Actinomadura luzonensis: one gene and its partners. The protein of the gene in region 3 interacts with the protein of the main gene of each other region in a pairwise test. Links are inferred from orthologs where the notes say so. Each region holds a gene or a part of one and is shown on either strand. Other genes may lie near its edges. The genes, in order: ndk, MF672_RS06005 and MF672_RS49275.

What was found.
Region 1: the proteins of MF672_RS49275 (region 3) and ndk interact in binary tests that used the Escherichia coli proteins (3 or more experiments, as listed by UniProt). The link is inferred for Actinomadura luzonensis from one-to-one orthologs.
Region 2: the proteins of MF672_RS49275 (region 3) and MF672_RS06005 interact in binary tests that used the Escherichia coli proteins (3 or more experiments, as listed by UniProt). The link is inferred for Actinomadura luzonensis from one-to-one orthologs.

What each region holds. Positions count from the first base shown.
Region 1 is NZ_JAKRKC020000001.1:6,247,470-6,253,153, forward strand. The notes cover bases 1,741-4,477. They hold ndk (nucleoside-diphosphate kinase), read right to left. Parts: upstream 3,446-4,477; coding sequence 3,035-3,445; downstream 1,741-3,034. Other genes in these bases: MF672_RS29575 (rod shape-determining protein), read right to left, coding at 1,741-2,625; MF672_RS29585 (hypothetical protein), read right to left, coding at 3,692-4,477. Also shown: mrdA (penicillin-binding protein 2), read right to left, coding at 1-258; rod shape-determining protein MreD, read right to left, coding at 255-719; rod shape-determining protein MreC, read right to left, coding at 716-1,594; more of MF672_RS29575, read right to left, coding at 1,594-1,740; more of MF672_RS29585, read right to left, coding at 4,478-5,389; MF672_RS29590 (DUF4233 domain-containing protein), read right to left, coding at 5,458-5,684. UniProt on the Escherichia coli protein: Major role in the synthesis of nucleoside triphosphates other than ATP. The ATP gamma phosphate is transferred to the NDP beta phosphate via a ping-pong mechanism, using a phosphorylated active-site intermediate.
Region 2 is NZ_JAKRKC020000001.1:1,261,334-1,267,279, forward strand. The notes cover bases 1,479-4,477. They hold MF672_RS06005 (type I restriction-modification system subunit M), read right to left. Parts: upstream 3,688-4,477; coding sequence 2,269-3,687; downstream 1,479-2,268. Other genes in these bases: MF672_RS06000 (restriction endonuclease subunit S), read right to left, coding at 1,479-2,272; MF672_RS06010 (type I restriction endonuclease subunit R), read right to left, coding at 3,684-4,477. In the rest of the region: MF672_RS05995 (SAV_6107 family HEPN domain-containing protein), read right to left, coding at 1-518; more of MF672_RS06000, read right to left, coding at 920-1,478; more of MF672_RS06010, read right to left, coding at 4,478-5,946. UniProt on the Escherichia coli protein: The subtype gamma methyltransferase (M) subunit of a type I restriction enzyme. The M and S subunits together form a methyltransferase (MTase) that methylates A-2 on the top and A-3 on the bottom strand of the sequence 5'-AACN(6)GTGC-3'.
Region 3 is NZ_JAKRKC020000003.1:912,081-917,970, reverse strand. What follows is about bases 1,815-4,757. They hold MF672_RS49275 (uracil-DNA glycosylase), read right to left. Parts: upstream 3,654-4,757; coding sequence 2,976-3,653; downstream 1,815-2,975. Other genes in these bases: MF672_RS49270 (M1 family metallopeptidase), read right to left, coding at 3,723-4,757; MF672_RS49280 (hypothetical protein), read right to left, coding at 2,639-2,965; MF672_RS49285 (MTH1187 family thiamine-binding protein), read right to left, coding at 2,237-2,530; MF672_RS49290 (CGNR zinc finger domain-containing protein), read left to right, coding at 1,815-2,229. In the rest of the region: MF672_RS49300 (MFS transporter), read right to left, coding at 1-1,158; MF672_RS49295 (GNAT family N-acetyltransferase), read right to left, coding at 1,155-1,637; more of MF672_RS49290, read left to right, coding at 1,663-1,814; more of MF672_RS49270, read right to left, coding at 4,758-5,114; MF672_RS49265 (carbohydrate ABC transporter permease), read right to left, coding at 5,181-5,890. UniProt on the Escherichia coli protein: Excises uracil residues from the DNA which can arise as a result of misincorporation of dUMP residues by DNA polymerase or due to deamination of cytosine.

The DNA of each region.
Region 1 (5,684 bases), on a different replicon or contig from region 3:
GGGCGTCCTGGACAGCAGGGCCCGGTCGACCGACACCACCAGCGCGGTCTTGTTGCGCACCAGCGGCCGGCCGGCGGAGTCGAGGATCTGCCCGCGCACGGCGGGCACGATCACCGTGCGGGTCCTGGTCTCCGTCGCCCGCGTCACGAACTCCTGCCCGTGCACCACCTGCACCTGGTAGAGCCGCCCGACCAGCACGACGAGCAGCGCGAGCACCAGCACGTGCAGCACCAGCAGCCGGATGCGCATCTTGATCATGTCGAGTACCTCGGCTGGGCGCTGCGGGTGGTCAGCCAGATGACGATCGGGGACACGAGCAGCGTGTAGACGACAGTGACGGGCACCTCCTCGGTCAACGTGGACATCGTCACCCGAGCGTCGCCGATCAGCAGGCTCACGCCCGCGGCCAGCAGCGGCGCCACCAGCACGCACAGCACCACGGTGGTCACCGGCCCGCCCGCGCCCCGCCCGGCGACGTAGCCGACCAGGGCCAGCACGAACGCGTACTGCCCGACCAGGTGCGCGCCCGGCGGCGCGATGTCGACCAGCAGCCCGGCGACGAACCCGAGCGTCGCCCCGGGGACCGCCCCGCGCATCAGCGCCGCCCCGATCACGGCCAGCAGCACCAGGTCGGGCGCCCCGCCGGCGGGCAACGACAGCCGGTTGACCAGCATGACCTGCACCAGCAGCGCGAGCAGAACGCACAGCGCGCCGATCACCGCGATCCCTCCTTGGGCGGCAGGACCGCGTCACGCGGATCCCGCTTCGGCGCCTCGACCACCACGCCGACGGCGTCCAGGGCGGTCAGGTCGGAGTAGGGCCGGGCGTAGGCGATGCGGGTCAGCTCGCCGGGCGTCGACTCCACCCGCTCGATCACCCCGATCGGCACCCCCGGCACGTACGGCCGCCCGTTCTGCGAGCCGAAGCTGACGATCCGCCCGCCCCGGACCAGCGGCGCGGTGGAGTCGAGCAGCCGGAACTGCACGAGCCTGCCGTGCTCGCCCACCCCGTGGACGACGCCGATCTCCTTGCCGCCCTCCAGCCGCGCGCCCGCCGCCGAGGCGGGGTCGCTGATGAGCAGCACGGTCGAGCTGGTGGTCGAGGCCTGGATGACGCGCCCGACGAGCCCGTCGCCGTTGAGCACGGTCATCTCGGTGCGCACCCCGTCGGTGGTGCCCGCGTCGATCTGCACGGTGTCCTCGAACCCCGGCTGGCCGCGCCGGGCCACCACGTTGGCCGGGACGATCTTGTATCCGCCGGCTCCCGCCAGCCCCAGCAGCTTCTTCAGCTCGCTCGCCCGGCCGGCGTCGAGCCTGCCCGCCGCGATGCCGGCCTTGAGCCTGGCGTTCTCCTCCGTCAGCGCCTTGATGCGGTCCTGGGCGGCGGGCGCGCTGAGCAGGGCCTGCACGAAGCCGCTCACCGGCCGCACCACGCCGCCGCCGAACTGCTCGGCCGAGCCGAACACCCAGGAGCCGGCGGTGCGCAACGGGCGCAGCGGCGAGCCGTCGCCCGTGCGATGGTCGACGGTCAGGATGACGAGGGCCGCCGTGAGCAGCGCCCCGAGGACGAGCCGGGCCCGGCGCGAGTCTCTCATCAGTGTCGCGACTCCGGAACGAGGACCTCCTGCAGCGCCTCGAAGTCCTCGGCGCACTTGCCTGAGCCGATGGCGACCGAGTCGAGGGCGTTCTCCACGAGGTGGACCGGCATGCCGGTCTCCGCCTTGACGCGCTCGTCGAGGCCCTTGAGCAGGGCGCCGCCGCCGGTGAGCGCGATGCCGCGGTCCATGATGTCGCCGGACAGCTCGGGCGGGCACTTGTCGAGCGTGGTCTTGACGGCGTCGACGATCGCGTTGACCGGCTCCTCGATCGCCTTCCTGATCTCCTCGCCGGAGACGATGATCGTCTTCGGCAGGCCGCTGACGAGGTCGCGCCCGCGGATCTCCGCGTGCATCTCCTCGCCGTTGGGACAGGCCGAGCCGATCGCCATCTTGATCTCCTCGGCGGTGCGCTCGCCGAGCATCAGCGAGAACTCCTTCTTGGCGAACGCCATGACCGCCTGGTCGAGCTCGTCGCCGCCGATCCTGATCGACTGCGCGGTGACCACGCCGCCCATCGAGATGATCGCCACCTCGGTGGTGCCGCCGCCGATGTCGACGACCATGTTGCCCGTCGGCTCGTGCACCGGCAGCCCGGCGCCGATCGCGGCGGCCATGGGCTCTTCCACGATGTAGACCTTGCGGGCGCCGGCCTGGTAGCCGGCCTCCTTGACCGCCCGCTGCTCCACGCTCGTGATGCCGCTCGGCACGGCGATGATGATGCGCGGCTTGGCAAAGTGGCGGCGTTTGTGCACCCTTTGGATGAAATATCGCAACATGCGTTCGGTGACGTCGAAGTCGGCGATCACGCCGTCCTTCAACGGCCGGACGGCCACGATGTTGCCTGGCGTGCGGCCGATCATGCGCTTGGCCTCGATGCCGACCGCCACGATCTTCCCCGTAGTGGTGTTGATCGCAACGACTGACGGCTCGTTGAGCACGATGCCGCGGCCACGCACGTAGACCAGCGTGTTGGCGGTGCCCAGGTCGACCGCCATGTCACGGCCGAGGAACGCGAGCTTGCTGCCCATGGGGAACGGAGCCCTCCGTAACGTCGTTCGCGAATGACTACGGATTGAATTCGAATCGTAACGTGACGTACCCGCCGATGAGCGTAGTGAGCCGCCGCGCCCCTCAAAAATCTCCAGCCCCAAGCTCAACCGCAATTTTGCCCAGATAGGCGCACAACGCCCGAACGCCGCCTGGAACGCTCCAAAAGCCCCGACCCGCAACCCTCGACTCTCGCGCCACACGCTACGCGAGCCCACCGACAAAAACGCGCCGACGCGACCCGGGCGGTCACGACGCGCCCCAGGAGCCACCGCGGAAAAACACGCGCGCCCGCACAGCGCGCAGGGCTGTACGGGCGCGAGGACCGCCCCGGACGCCGCCGCTCAGCACGAGCGCGGCGCGAGGCGGTGGCTCACCTGCCGACGGCGGTCAGAACCGGTCCGGGAAGAAGATCTTGATCTCCCGGGCGGCGGACTCGGGCGAGTCCGAGCCGTGCACGACGTTCTCGCTGATCTCCAGCGCGTGGTCGCCGCGGATCGTGCCAGGGGGGGACTTGACCGGGTCGGTGGCGCCGGCCAGCGCACGGAAGGCCTCGACGGCGCGCGGGCCCTCCAGCACCAGGGCGACGAGCGGGCCCGAGGTGATGAACTCGACGAGCTCGCCGAAGAACGGCCGCTCGGAGTGCTCGGCGTAGTGCGCCTTGGCGGTGTCGGCGTCGAGGGTGCGCAGGTCCATCGCCACGACCTTGAGGCCCTTGCGCTCCACACGGGAGATCACGTCACCGATGAGGCCACGCTTCACCCCGTCGGGCTTGATCAGGACAAGAGTGCGCTCGGACACTTGGAGTTCTCCTTCGAACAGAATGGGGTCGCGGCTACCGGCGCCCGGCCTCACCGCGAGGACGCTTCGCCGGGCACAGGGGCCCGCACGTCGCCGTAGCCGGGCCCTCAGCTTACCGTCCCGGGCCCGCACCCTCGTTTCCGACGGCGATCCCGCCCCTCACGGACCTGCCGGCGCGCAGGCGGGACGGTACTCGCGACCACGGACCCGCTCCGCCGCGGAGAGCGGCGTCGTCGGGGCCTCGCGCTAGGGGACGGTGCCGTCCTCCGGCGACTGCCCTTGCGGCGGGATCGCGGGCACCGCCCCTTCCTCACTTCCGGGCTGCTCGAAGGCGTGCCCGGCCGCCACCGGCAGGACCACCCTGGGCACCACCCCGGTCGGCGCGTCCTCGTCCTCCTCAGCGACCGGAGCCCCGGACGCCTCCACGGGATCGACCACGGAATCGACCACGGGATCGACCGCGGGCACGTCGATCACGACGTCCCCCCACTTCCGCACGCCCCCGCCGGCCGGTCGCCCGCCACAGTCCACCGCCTCGCTCCCGCGCGCCGTCCCGCCGGCACGCGCCGTCTCCTCCCGGCCGGACGCCACCAGCACGTCGCCGAGAACGCACGGCGGCTCCTCCTCCTCGGCGTCGCCTGCAGTGCGCCGGGCCAGCACCGCCGCCATCACGATCACCACCACCATCAGGAACCCGCCGACGAGCGCCCACCAGTGCAGCGCCCCCACGAACTTGTCGACCAGCTCCTGCGCCGACCGCACCCCGTCCAGCATGGCCATCTGCACCCCGGTCCCGAGCAGGAACCCGGCCAGCACCCCCGCCACGCAGAGCGACAGCCCGAACGCCGCCACCCCGGCCCCGACCTCCTGCAACGTCGCCGTCACCGCCACCGCCGCGCCCACCGCCAGCAGCGTGAACGGCACCGCGAGCACCAGCCCGTCCGCCGACGGCACCACCAGCCGGACCGAGCACAGCCCCACCACCATGGACAGCAGGCCCAGCGGCCCGAGCCACCGCCCCGCGGCGGCCGCGAACAGCCGCACCGCCACCGCCGCGCCGATCGCGAGCACCCCCGCGATCCCGTACGGGAGCCACAGCCCGCGCAGCCCCGGCCCGCCGAGCCCGCCCATCTCCACCAGCGTCACCTGCGCCGCGCTCGGCAGCAGCACCACGCCGACGGCGACCAGCACGTACGCCGCCCGCCGGCTCTCCGCGGTGCCCATGGACGCCAGCACCAGGAGCCCGGCCACCGCCGCACCCGCCAGCGCCATCACCGGCGCCGCCCGCCAGCCCGCGGTGGCGGTGCTGATCGCCACCACCGCGATCCCGGCCGCCGGCACGACGGTCAGCAGCAGCCGGCTACGTTCCCGCGGGTCGGGAGCGGGCGCGGCGGGCCGGCCGAGCAGCATCCAGGCGACCAGGTGCGCGGCGGCGAGCCCCAGCGCGATCCCCGTGACCAGCGGGTACGGCTGCAGTGTCACCTTCCAGCTGCTCACCTCGTCGAGCGGCCACAGCGCCAGCGCCTGGGCCGCGAGCAGGCTCAGCGCGAACGTCCCGGCCCACAGCGCCCGCAACACCGGCGTACGCTGCCAGACCGCGACGAGCGTGGCGGGCACCAGCAGCCCGGCCCCCACGCCGCGCAGCACCCGGGCGGCGCCGACGACCAGCTCGGTGGCCGCGTAGCCGCCCGCCGCGTCGGACAGCGCCACCAGCGCCAGCCCGGCGAGCATGAGGTGGGCCACCGGCACCCGCCGCAGCGCCACCGCCGCGAGCGGAACGGTCAGCATGAGCGCGGGCAGGGCGAGCCCGTGCGTGCGCATCAGGCCCACCTGGTCGAGGTCGCCGGGCAGCAGCTTGGCGACGACGGAGAGCGTGTTGGGGATCGTGGTGATCGCCAGCGGCAGCGCGGACACGACCAGCAGCCCGAGCAGAGTGTCGAGCAACCAGGGATGTCTGGGCGCAGTCGGACGGAGCGACCGCTGGATCGGGGGGACGGCCATGTAGGCCGACTTTAGCGGGAAGTAGCGCCCTCGACACGGCGAGCGACGATAATCGCGGTTATCCACAGGGCCGCGAAGATCGCGCCGAGGAAGAACATGGACGTCACGAGGAAACCGGCGCCGATCGCCAGCACCTGCACGACACTGCCGAGCACGTACCCCACGGGCTTCTTGAGCAGGCCCGCGGCCACGACGCACAACACCGCGAGCCCGATCCCGACGGTCACCGCCAGCGCGG
Region 2 (5,946 bases), on a different replicon or contig from region 3:
AGGTCGAAAGCATGCGGCTGGCCCTTCCGTTCTGCTTGGTTGGAAAGGAGCGTCTCCACAGTTGAGACGAAGGTCTCAGCCTCGGCATGCAGCTCATCAGCTTCCGCGGCGGCCAAGTCACGGACCATGCCAGCCTCAGCTCCTGCCCGCTTCGCGGCGGTCACCGAGAAATAAGCTGCCCAATCAGCTAGGCCGGGCTCTACAAGAGGGAGCAGTTCCCAAGCGCTGCGCAGTCTGGCGCGATTCTTGGGAGGGCGAGGGCGAGCGGCGAGGATCGCCGCGGCGGCACGCAGGGCAGCCAGGTGAGCGGCGACATAACGGCTGGCCGGAGTGCGGGCCGCGGAGGCCTCAGCCAGTAGGGCACGCGCATCGGAGAGGTGCGCTTGGGCATTGCGGGATGCTGGCAATTTCGGGAGGTCGTCGGGGACCGAGTCAGCCGTATGACTAGCCTCACGGCTATGTGTATCAAGCATTCGATCGCGCCATCGTCTCAGCATGTCCTTGAGCCACAGGCCCATTCGATAAGCTCCTCACGAGCGGACGGCTTATGCGACTTATGCGATGAGAATAGCTGCACAGTAGCGGATAGGCCAGTAGATCGATGACTATGTCACAGATAGTCATACTTGCGGCCAATCCGCACCCATGCGATACGGTGCCTATCGGGCCGACGAATATGCTTCCCACGAGTAGCATCTACGCCTCTGAGGAGGCGCCCGGGCGGAGACCGTGACGATCGCCGACTTCGGTACTCACCGTTCGGGGTCAGGGCGATCGGCTGCCGCGGCCCTCCTCCGTCGGGCCTTGCCACCGACCATCCAGGCTGAGGCTCCGCTACAGTAGCGCTCGGAATAACCAGAGCTCGCGTCTCTACATCCGAGCAGTCGGCTTCTCTGACCAGCGTAGCAAGTACGGCCACTCATGAGACCAAGTCTCCACGGAATGCCTTGGCTAGGGCCGCTTGACTTATGCGATCAAGGAATGATGAGACGGCGTCTATATTCGTAAGAATTTCCTCACTCACCTTGAAGAGCGCTTCCACTCGACGGACAATTTCACGTTGCTCTTCGAGAGGGGGAAGAGCCACCGCCACTTGTGAGAGTATAGCTAGATTGATATTCGCCTGGGCGGTAGCAGGGGCGAAAGCCGCCAAATCACGACGAGCAGTACGCATGAATAGCTCGACGTACTCGGGTAGCGCAATCTTTTCGTCAGCGATCAAACCGACGACACTGTCAGGAAAACATGCAGGATAGGTCAGAAGGGCACTATCTGCAATGTTGGCAGCAATTGTAATACAGACGGTTCGAGCTGGCCAAATTCGGCTTTGAGCTAGGCCTAGGTCATTATAAGTTTGGGAATGCGAAGTAATGCGACCACCGGAACGCGCAACTTCGCCAGTTTGGATGAATGGATAGTCGCCGCCGAACAGACTAGGGTGATTTCTCGGTCGATGCTTTGATTTGCCACGGCCCAGTTCTCCCAGCTCGGGCAGCGCCGCCCAACACCACTCATCCGGGATCGGCGGCAGAGTGTCAGCAGACGGAAGAGTGGGTTCCCGGTACCTACGTCCCAAGCGGTGCTGGTCGGAACTGCGTTTCGCTTGCAGCATGGATATGCAGGGAGCAGGGCGATGGTCGCCGCGCCAGCGCGACGTTAGAGCACCAGAGCAGGCCGCAGCAAGAACTGCTCGGCGGGCGGTCATAATGATGCTGCGCGCGCTGGCGAGACCGGCAGCGACAGCATCGCGCATTTGGTCAATCTGGTCGAGCAGGTCAACGATCCGACGCTGCTCCGCAACAGGAGGCAGTGGAATGCGTTGCGAGCGAACCACTCGGTCGTATGTGGCAGGGTATTGCGTTCCAGTTTGCTTTGGCGTGACCAGATGGATGAATTCGTCCGTTGTCACCCAACGAAATAGGAAGTCCTGCAACACTCTGTTGTTCGGACGCAGTACTGTGAATCCCGTTGATGCCACTGCCGGTTGTTCTACATTGGATACTCGTGCAATGTTGCGGAGATATGTTCTCACGTTTGAAAACAGCACGTCTCCATCTCTCACGGCCCGCCTAGCCCTCGATGGGGCCTCAGCGCCTGCAATCTTTCGTGACTCAGTTATCTCGAAGCGCCGATTATCGATACTTGAGATATCGATATAATTTATAATCGTCTGAGGATGTTTTGTGGGGTCGACACTCGGCACTACATCCGTAACCTCAGAGATATTGACAACTTCCCAGCCCTGCGGCAAATCCCGAAAAGAAATGCTCATTCCGAGCCCTCCCCATTTCCTAGCAGTTGCTGTAGTGCTTCAAGGTGAAGAAGTGCTTGCTGGAGTTCATAAGAAGCCTCAGTGATCAGGTCGGCCGGATCTCCAAGCTCATCGACGTCATCAAGCTCGTCGTCACGCAGCCACCTGAAGTTGTCGATCTTGTAGTCTCGCGCCTTAACCTCATTGATGCCGAATACCCGCCACCGACCCTCATCGGAATCACTCTCCTGCCGAAGAGCTTGGCCATTAGGATCGACTCCATAGCAGGCTTCGAATTCTCTGAAATGAGACGCCGTAAGGGGACGCGACTTCTTAGTCACTGCCGGCACGTTAGCGCGAGCATCGTATATCCACACCTTCGAGGTGGACCGACCCTTTGTCAGGAAGATAACGTTGGTCTTCGTGCCGGGCGTGTAGGGGTTGAAGGTACCGCGCGGGCATCGCAGCACCGTATGGACGTCGGCGTCCTCCATGAGAATCTTGAAAACCTCGCCCGCCTTGTCAGCGAAGAGCACGTTATCCGGAACCACGATAGCCGCTCGGCCTCCCGGCTTCAGGATTGTGAGCACGTGCTGAAGGAAGTTCAACTGCTTGTTGGAGGTTTCAATCGTGAAGTCGTCCCGCACCGGAGCCTGATTTGCTCCACGAGTGCCAAATGGCGGATTGGTCAACACCACGTCGAAGCGCTGACGACCGGGTGCTTCGTATATGGAGTCCCCCAGCAGGATATGCGGCTCGACCTGGTGTAGGTACATGTTCATGAGGGCCAGGCGTCTCGGGCGAGCTACCAGTTCCTGCCCGTAGTACGTCGCGGTCTTGATACGCCTAGCAGTATCGCGGTCGAGCGCGCCGCCCGTGTGCTCCTTGAGCCATTCGTATGCGGCAACTAGGAAGCCGCCTGTACCGCAGGCTGGGTCGCAGATGCTGAACTGGTTGTGGGCACGTGGGTCGGGCTTGATGACCCGAACCATAGACCGGATCAGCGGTCTTGGCGTGAAATACTGGCCAGCACCCTTTTTGCCCTCAGCAGCCGACTTTTCCAGCAATCCCTCGAATGCTGCGGCCTTAACGTCGACGTCGAGGCTGGTCCACTCGGTTTCGTCAATAGCCTTGATCAGGCGGGCAAGCGTTGTTGGGTTGGCGAGCCGGTTTTGTGATCCAGCGAAGATATCCCCGAGCATGCCGTCCTGCTTCCCAAGCTTTCGCAGAGCGACCTCGTACGCCTCGATGAGATCAGTGCCGGACTGCTTGCGCAGGTACGGCCAGTCGGTTTCTTCTGGCAGCTCGATGCCCTGCTCGTCTGCCATCTTAAGGAACAGCAGGTACGTCAGCTGTTCGATGTAGTCTCCGTAGTCGACCCCGTCGTGGCGCAGAGTGTGGGCATAGCCCCAAAGCTTTCCTACAACGTCGGTCATGCGGCAACGAGCTCCTCGTTCAAGCGTTCAATCAGTTCAGGCAGCTGATGATCGAAGACGCGGTTCGCCCGGCCCCATCCGCCACGAGCGGACAGGATTGGGATGAGGTTAAAGTCCTCACGGTCGATGGACAGGTTCTCGATCAAGTGCTGTTCAATGTAGTTCATCCACCGCTGCTGCTCATCGGTAAGCTGACGGCCGGCAGTGACGTTGGCGATGGCGGCCGACACACGCTCGTGAGCCGTCAACAACGGCGCAGTGTCCAGTGCGGCGTGCTTCACCATGGAGATGATGTCCACCAGAGCTTTGCCGTACTTCGCCCGGAAGGCGCGCTCCAAGTTGGCCTCGGTGAAGTGCTCGGGGGCCCGGCTGAGAGCGTCTCGTAGGTTGGTCAGGGTCTCTGGGTTCCAGCTCTTCGGGCGCTTGAGGAGTACTGAGATCGCGTCGAGCTTCTCACCCTCGTCGCGTACGAACTCAGTGAAGGCCATCAGGTAGTCCTCGGGTCTGTACTCGCGTCCTGTGGCACCGCGAATCAGCCAACCCGAGCTGACTTCATCGACGGCGCTGCTCGCCACAACGAACGTTCTGCCGCCACGAGGGTAGTGCTCCAGCAGGTCTTGGAAAACCGGATCACGCAGGATCTTCATGACGGGCATGAAGGAGGTGCGCAGCAGAGTCTGCAGCTTCGAAGCCCAATCGCCTAGATCACCATCCGGGATGAAGGCCGCGAAGAGCTGGTATGCCTCTCCGTTCATCGACTTAGCAATGCGCTGCAGGCGCTTGACTAGGCGGCGGACATTGTAATCGCGGTCCTTATTTTGCCAAATCTCCTCGATGATCTGAGCGTTCGACTTGTTGTCGCTCTCGGCAGGCTCGGCAGTGATGCCCGTCGTGTTCTTGAAGTAGGCCATCAAGCTGCCGTCGAAGCAGTCGAAGACCACGAACCGGTCTTTGTCACGTGCCTGGTCGCCGCCAAGGCGCGTGCCGCGGCCCAGCATCTGCTCGAACAGGATCCGTGACTTCACCGGGCGGAGGAAGACTAGGAACTCCAGGTCGGGGATGTCTACACCGGTGGTCAGCAGGTCGACGGTCACCACAATCCGAGGCTTTGGCCGGTTACGGAACTCACGGATGTGCTGGAGCGGTCGGTCGACTCGGCCTGTGATCTTGGCGACAAAGTCCTCACCGCGCCCGAAGATCTCTCGAGCCATGGCCACAAGCTGGTCGGCGTGCGAGATGTGCGGTAGGTCGTTCACCGCGAAGATTAGGGTCTTGGGGAAACGACCGTGTTGGGTCTCGAACTCGTCGGCGTAGCGCTTGAGCTCGTGCAAGATCTTCCGGTTGGAGTCGGGTGCAGTGACCTTGCGCTCGACCTCGCTGGCATCAAAGCTCCGTTCGTCCTCAAGCAGATCAAGTTGCTTAGTGCCAGTCTCGGGGTCAACCTGATCGACCTGCTCCCCCTCCCGGAGAAAGACACCGTTGATGCGAATGTCGGAGCTAATCTTCACCACGTCGTAGTCGACGAGATAGCCCTCACGCACGGCCCTCTCGTACTCGTAGCGGTAGACCAGATTCTCGAAGTAGGCCACGGTGTGTGCCGCAGGAGTGGCCGTGAGGCCTACCTTGATGGCGTCGAAATGGTCGAGGGTGTCACGCCAGATGGCACGGTCCTTGGCCGAGTACCCACGATGGCACTCGTCGGCGACGATGAGGTCGAATGCATGGATGGGGATATCGAGCTGCTCGACGGCGGCGTCGATCTCCTCATCGGCGATCTTGAGTGCCCGCTCGCCGCCGAAGAGGTTCATCGACATGCGCTGGATCGTGGTGACGTATACAAAGGCATCGCCGAGCTGGGGGCTTGTTAGCAGAGAGGCTGGCATCACATTGGCGTCGAACGGAGCGTCATCTCCGAGATCCTCACGCCTGAAGGCTTGCGAGTAGACGGGGTAGATCTTGTCGAATTTCAGGCCCGGCTCCGCCTCAAACGACGCAAACTCCCGCACGGTCTGGGCAGCCAGGACCCGCCGATCGACGAGGAACAGTACCCGGCGGGCGACACCCGACTTCATCAGCCGGTGCACCTGGTTGACCGTGGTCAGCGTCTTGCCAGTTCCCGTGGCCATCGTGACAAGCATCTTCCGCTTACCCTCAGCGATAGCCCGCTCGACTGCTTGGTTCGCCTCTATCTGGTAGTCACGGAGGCGCTGGTTCACGCGGGCGTTGGCAAGCGCCGCCAGCTCGGCATCGGAGTCTCTG
Region 3 (5,890 bases):
CGCCGGGCTCATCAGCGCGGCCATGCCCGCGATCACGGCGGCCAGGCACGTCAGGACGCAGAAGTAACGGCCCTTCCGGGCGCGGTCGCTCCAGGCGGCCAGCAGCACGCGACCGGCGACGCCCGCCCCCTGGACGGCCACCAGGACGAACGCCGCCGTGCCCGCCGTCACATGGGCCGTCTCGTGGAGGTGCAGCACGGTCAGGACGCCGATGCCGCTGTGCACCGAGACCAGGCTCGTCCCGGAGAGCAGGATCTTGACCATGGACGGCTCGCTGAGCAGGCGCAGACGGGCGGCCGCGCGCGAGCCGGGCCCGGAGGAGCGAGGACGGCTCCGCGACGCCGGGAAAGCGGGCGACTGCGCGCCCCGCGGGGCCGGCGCAGCGGAGGCAAGGGGCTGTGCGCCGGGTGAGGGGTGAGGTGAAAGGCTGCCAGGTGGAGGGCCGGGCGGAGGGCCGGATGGAAGGCCGGGTGAGAGGCCAGGTGAGAGGCCAGGTGAGAGGACAGGTGGGCTAGGCAGGGAGCCGGGTGGGCGGTGGTAGAAGGTCATGAAGGCGGCGGCGCCGAGGGCGGCGACCAGCGCGCCCGCCACGAGCGTCGCACGCCAGCCCGACGCGGCGGCGAGCGCGGGCAGCGCGGCGGCGGCCAGGACGCCGCCCAGCGGCAGGCCGGCCTGCCGGATGCCCATCGCCAGCCCCCGCTGGGACGCCGAGAACCAGGACGCCACCGCCTTGCTGCCGCCCGGCTGCACGGTGCTGTACCCGGCGCCGACCAGCAGCAGGACGACCAGCAGAGCGGGGTAGCCGGGCGCGAGGCCGCCCACGCCCAGGCTCGCCGCCACCACGCACGCGCCCGCGCCGACCACCCAGCGCTCGTCGTAGCGGTCCAGGAACTCGCCCGCGACGAGGAGGCCGATCAACGGCACCAGCTGGGCCGCGGAGAGGAGGAGGCCGAGCTGGGCCGCGCTCAGGCTCAGGGCTTCTCGCAGGTGGACGCCCATCGCGCCGATGCCCTGCACGAAGAACCCGGAGGCGGCCTGGGTGAAGGTGGCGGCGGTGAGGACCGCCCACCGGTATCGGGACGGGCCGCCGGGCGCTCCGGCCCCGGGGCTGGCCGTTCCGGGGCCGGGGTAGCTGGTGGTGGGGCGGGGGACGGTCATGGGCGCCAGCACAGTGCCGGGTCCGGGTGGTCGGAGAAGCCGAGCTGCCGGTACAGCGGCTCACCCTCCCGCGACGCGTACAGATCCACCCGGACGGCCTCGCGCTCCCGGAACCAGTCGAGCAGGCCGAGCATGATCGCCCGGCTGTGCCCCCGCCGCCGGTACGCCGGATCCGTCACCACCCCGATCACGTGCCCGATCCGCCCGTTGCGCGAGTGCGGGCCGGGGAACCACTGCTCGACGGTGCCGATGCCGCAGGCGGCGAGCCCGCGCTCGCCGTCCACGACGAGGATCCGCGCGTCCTGCTCGGTCAGCTTGCGCAGCAGGACGGCGGCGAGGGCGTCCCGCCAGCCGTCGCCCGCCGACGGCGGGTTGAAGAACTCTCCGCCGAGGTCCTCGAACAGCAACGCCCGCAGGCGGACGAGCTCCGCGACGTCGTCGGCCGTGGCCGGCCGCACGCCGGTGTGGTGGTGTGTCATGCGGTCAGCCTGGTGTAATGGTCTTATGCACCTCAACCCTTACGGCGAGGACGCCGTGAACCTGGCCGCGGACCTGGCCAACCGCCGCCCGGCCACGCACGAGGAGCTGGCGGAGCGCTGCCGCGCCGCCGGCATGGTGCTGGAGACCCCCGTCACCCCGCAGGACCTGGAGCGGGTGCACGCCGTGCTGGACGCCTGGGAGAAGGTGGTGGACACCCCGGGCGAGCACGAGCGCGCCGAGCTGGTCAACCGCATGCTGGCGGAGTCGGCCGCCTATCCCCGCATGACCGACCACGCGGGCGGCTGGCACCTCCATTACCGCGACGGGCGGCAGCCGCTCGGGGCGGTGCTGTTCTCGCTCATCTCCGTGGGGACGGCGCTGCACCTGGTGGGACGGGGGGTGCACCGGCTCAGACGGTGCGCGGTGACCGAGTGCACGATGATCTTCGCGGACACCTCGCGCACCGGGCGGCAGCGGTACTGCTCCCAGCGCTGCGCCAACCGCGACGCGGTCCGCCGCCACCGCGCAGGCCACCGTGCAGGCCACCGCACAGACCACCGCGACGGCCCCGGCGGCGGGCGGCCCGGATGAGGGCCCCTCAGGACGACAGGTGGCGTTCCAGGGATTCGAGCTTGGACGTCATGCCGTCCGTCACGCCCGCCCGCAGGTCGGCCTTGAGCACCAGGCTCACCCGCGGCGCGACCTCGGCCACCGCGTCCACGGCCCGGCGGACCACGTCCATGACCTCGTCCCACTCGCCCTCGACCGTGGTGAACATGGCGTCCGTCCGGTTGGGCAGCCCGCTGTCGCGCACGACCTTGACGGCGCGGGCCACGGGCTCGGCGACGCCCTCGCCGACGCCCAGCGGGGTGATGGAGAATGCGACGATCACGGATGCGCCTCCTCGTGACGGACAGCCCCGATCATAACGGGACGTGCGAAAAGCCACGACGTCGCGCAACGCCGTGGCCCACCGCTCAGCTGCGGAACGCGAGCACGATCACGCGTGATCGTGGTCGTGCTCTTCGTCCTCCTCGCCGGGCCCCTCGGACGGCTCCACGCCGAGCACGGCCTCGCGCGGCTCGATCTCGGCGATGTGGTCGACCAGCGCCAGCACGTGGTCCGGCTCGATGAGCCACTGCAGCGCCGAGGCGCCGGTGTCGTCGGAGTTGACCAGCTCGGCCTGCTCGGTGCGCTCCTCGTCGGTGAGGTCGGCGTCCGGGTGGCGGATCTCGGCCAGGGCCGCCGCCTGCAGGGCGTTCATGTCGAGCACCTCGACGGTCAGCTCGACCGTCAGGCGCAGGAACTTCGGTTCTTCATCAGTCATGGCGACGACTCTAGGGCAGCTTCCACTCCACAGGCGTCGCGCCTTGCCTGACCAGCAGCTCATTGGCGCGGCTGAACGGCCGGGAGCCGAAGAAGCCGCTGCGCGCCGACAGCGGGGACGGGTGGGCGGACTCGATGCGCGGCACGTCGCCGAGCATCGGGGCGAGGTTGCGGGCGTCGCGGCCCCACAGGATCGCGACGAGCGGCTTGTCGCGCGCCACCAGGGCCTTGATGGCCTGCTCGGTGACCTGCTCCCAGCCCTTGCCGCGGTGCGAGGCGGGCTTGCCGGGCATCACGGTGAGCACCCTGTTGAGCAGCAGCACGCCCTGCTCGGCCCAGGGGGTGAGGTCGCCGTTGGACGGGCGGGGCAGGCCGAGGTCGCTCTCCATCTCCTTGTAGATGTTGACCAGGCTGCCCGGCAGCGGCCGCACGTCGGGGGCGACCGAGAACGACAGCCCGACCGGGTGGCCGGGCGTCGGGTACGGGTCCTGGCCGACGATGAGCACCTTGACCTCCGCGAAGGGCTGGTTGAACGCGCGCAGCACGTTCGGCCCGGCGGGGAGGTACTGCCTGCCCTCGGCGATCTCGTTGCGCAGGAACTCGCCCATGAGGGCGATCTGCTCGGCGACGGGCGCGAGTGCGGCAGCCCATCCGGCTTCGACGACTTCGTTCAGTGGACGACCGGCCATGGCTGTTGAGCTTATCTAGGTCTGGTATGGCTTGTCGGCCGAACGCCGGGTCGGGCCGTACCAGAATGATCACAAGGACGGCTTGCCCGGCTTGCGCAGCCAGGTGTCGAACAGCGTGCCGAGCTGCCGGCCCGAGACCCGCTCGGCCAGCGCGACGAAGGCGGCCGTGTCCGCGTTGCCGTACTTGTGCTCGCTCGCCCAGGTCCGCAGGATCGTGAAGAAGGCGTCGTCGCCGACCTCGCGCCGCAGCACGTGCAGGGTCATGGCGCCGCGGTCGTAGACGGGGTCGTGGAAGAGGTTCGCCGGGCCGCCGGGGTCGGCGGGCGGGGTCTGCCAGAACTCGTCGTCGGCGGGCGGGGCGTAGGCGGCGTCGAAGGAGGCCTGGAGCGAGCGGGTGCCGAGCTTGTCCAGCCACAGCCATTCCGCGTACGTGGCGAAGCCCTCGTTGAGCCAGATGTCGCGCCACAGCGCCGGCGTCACCGAGTCCCCGAACCACTGGTGCGCCAGCTCGTGCGCGAGCAGCGCCTCGCTCGGCGCGCGCGGGTAGAGCGGCCGGGTCTGGGTCTCCAGCGCGTAGCCGACCTCCGGGGCGTGGTCCACGATGCCGCCGGTGGAGGAGAACGGGTACGGGCCGAAGAGCGAGCTGAAGTAGTCGAGCACCGGCGGGTGCCGCTCGGCGAAGCCCGGGGCCTCCAGCTTGGGGTCCACGGCGGTGGTCACCCGGTAGCCGCCGAGCCGGGCGTCGGCGAGGGCGAACTTGCCGATCGTCACCGTGGCGAGGTAGCTCGCCATGGGTTCGCGGGCCTCCCACACGTACGTGGCCCGTCCGGCCCTCGACGTCCTGGCGACCAGGTCGCCGTTGGCCACCGCGACCCGGGTGTCCGGCACGGTCACGGTGAAGCGGTAGGTGGCCTTGTCGGTCATGTGGTGGTTGCCGGGGTACCAGGTCATCGCGCCCTGCGGCTCGTTGGCGTTGAAGACGCCGTCGCTGGTCCTGATCCAGCCGTCCACCGAGCCGTCGGGGTCCACGACGTGGACGGGACGGCCGTCGTAGCGGACCACGACGAGGAAGTCGCGGCCTTCGGGGAGGCTTCTGGCGGGGGTCACCACCAGCTCGGAGCCCTGCTGCGCGTACGCGGCCGGGCGGCCGTTCACGGTGACCGCGCGCACCGTCAGAGTGCCGGCCAGGTCGAGGTCGAAGCGGCTGAGCGCCTGGGTGGCGCGGGCGGTGACGGCGGCCGTGGCGTCCAGGCGGCCGGAGGCGGTCTCGTAGTCGAGCCTGAGGTCGTAGTGCCCGGCGTCGTAGCCGCCGTTGCCCTGGTCGGGGAAGTACGGGTCGCCCGCGCCCGGCGCGCCGGGGGTGCCGTCCTGGGCCGCGACCGCGGAGGTGCTGAGGGGTAAGGACAGGAAGGCCGCTGCGGCGAGGGCGAGGAAGCGCTTCATGCCCATGAAATCGGACATCCGGCTACATGTGTTACGGGCGCCCGCCCCCGTGGCGGGCGCCCGTAGGTCACCGGGGTGCGGCCGTCACTTCACCGAGCCGGACATCATGCCCTGGACGAAGTACCGCTGGAACGCGAAGAACAGGACCAGCGGGATGATCAGCGACAGGAACGCACCGGACGAAAGAATGTCCATGTTCGACCCGAACTGCCGCATCTGAGACTGCAGGTACTTGGTCATCGGCTGGTTGTCGGTGTCGGCGAAGACCAGCGCGATGAGCATGTCGTTCCACACCCACAGGAACTGGAAGATGCCCAGCGAGGCGATGGCGGGCTTGCCCAGCGGGAACACCACGGAGGCGAAGATCTTCCACTCCGAGGCGCCGTCCATGCGCGCCGCCTCCAGCAGCGACGCCGGGATGCCGACGAAGAAGTTGCGCAGCAGGAAGATCGCGAACGGCAGGCCGAACGCCACGTGGAACAGCACCACGCCCGGGATCGAGCCGAAGATGCCGGCGTTGCCGTAGAGCCCGGCGATCGGGATCAGCGCGATCTGGATGGGCACGATGAGCAGGCCCACCACGATCAGGAAGGCGCCGTCCCGGCCGGGGAACTCCATCCAGGCGAAGGCGTAGGCCGCCATGGCCGCGATGCCGATGACCAGGATCGTGGTCGGCACGGTGATGAGCACGGTGTTCCAGAACGACGCGGAGAAGCCGCCGCTCAGCAGGTTCTGGTAGCTGGCCACGGTCAGCTCGGCGGGCTTGGTGAAGATCGTCCACCAGCCCTCGGCGT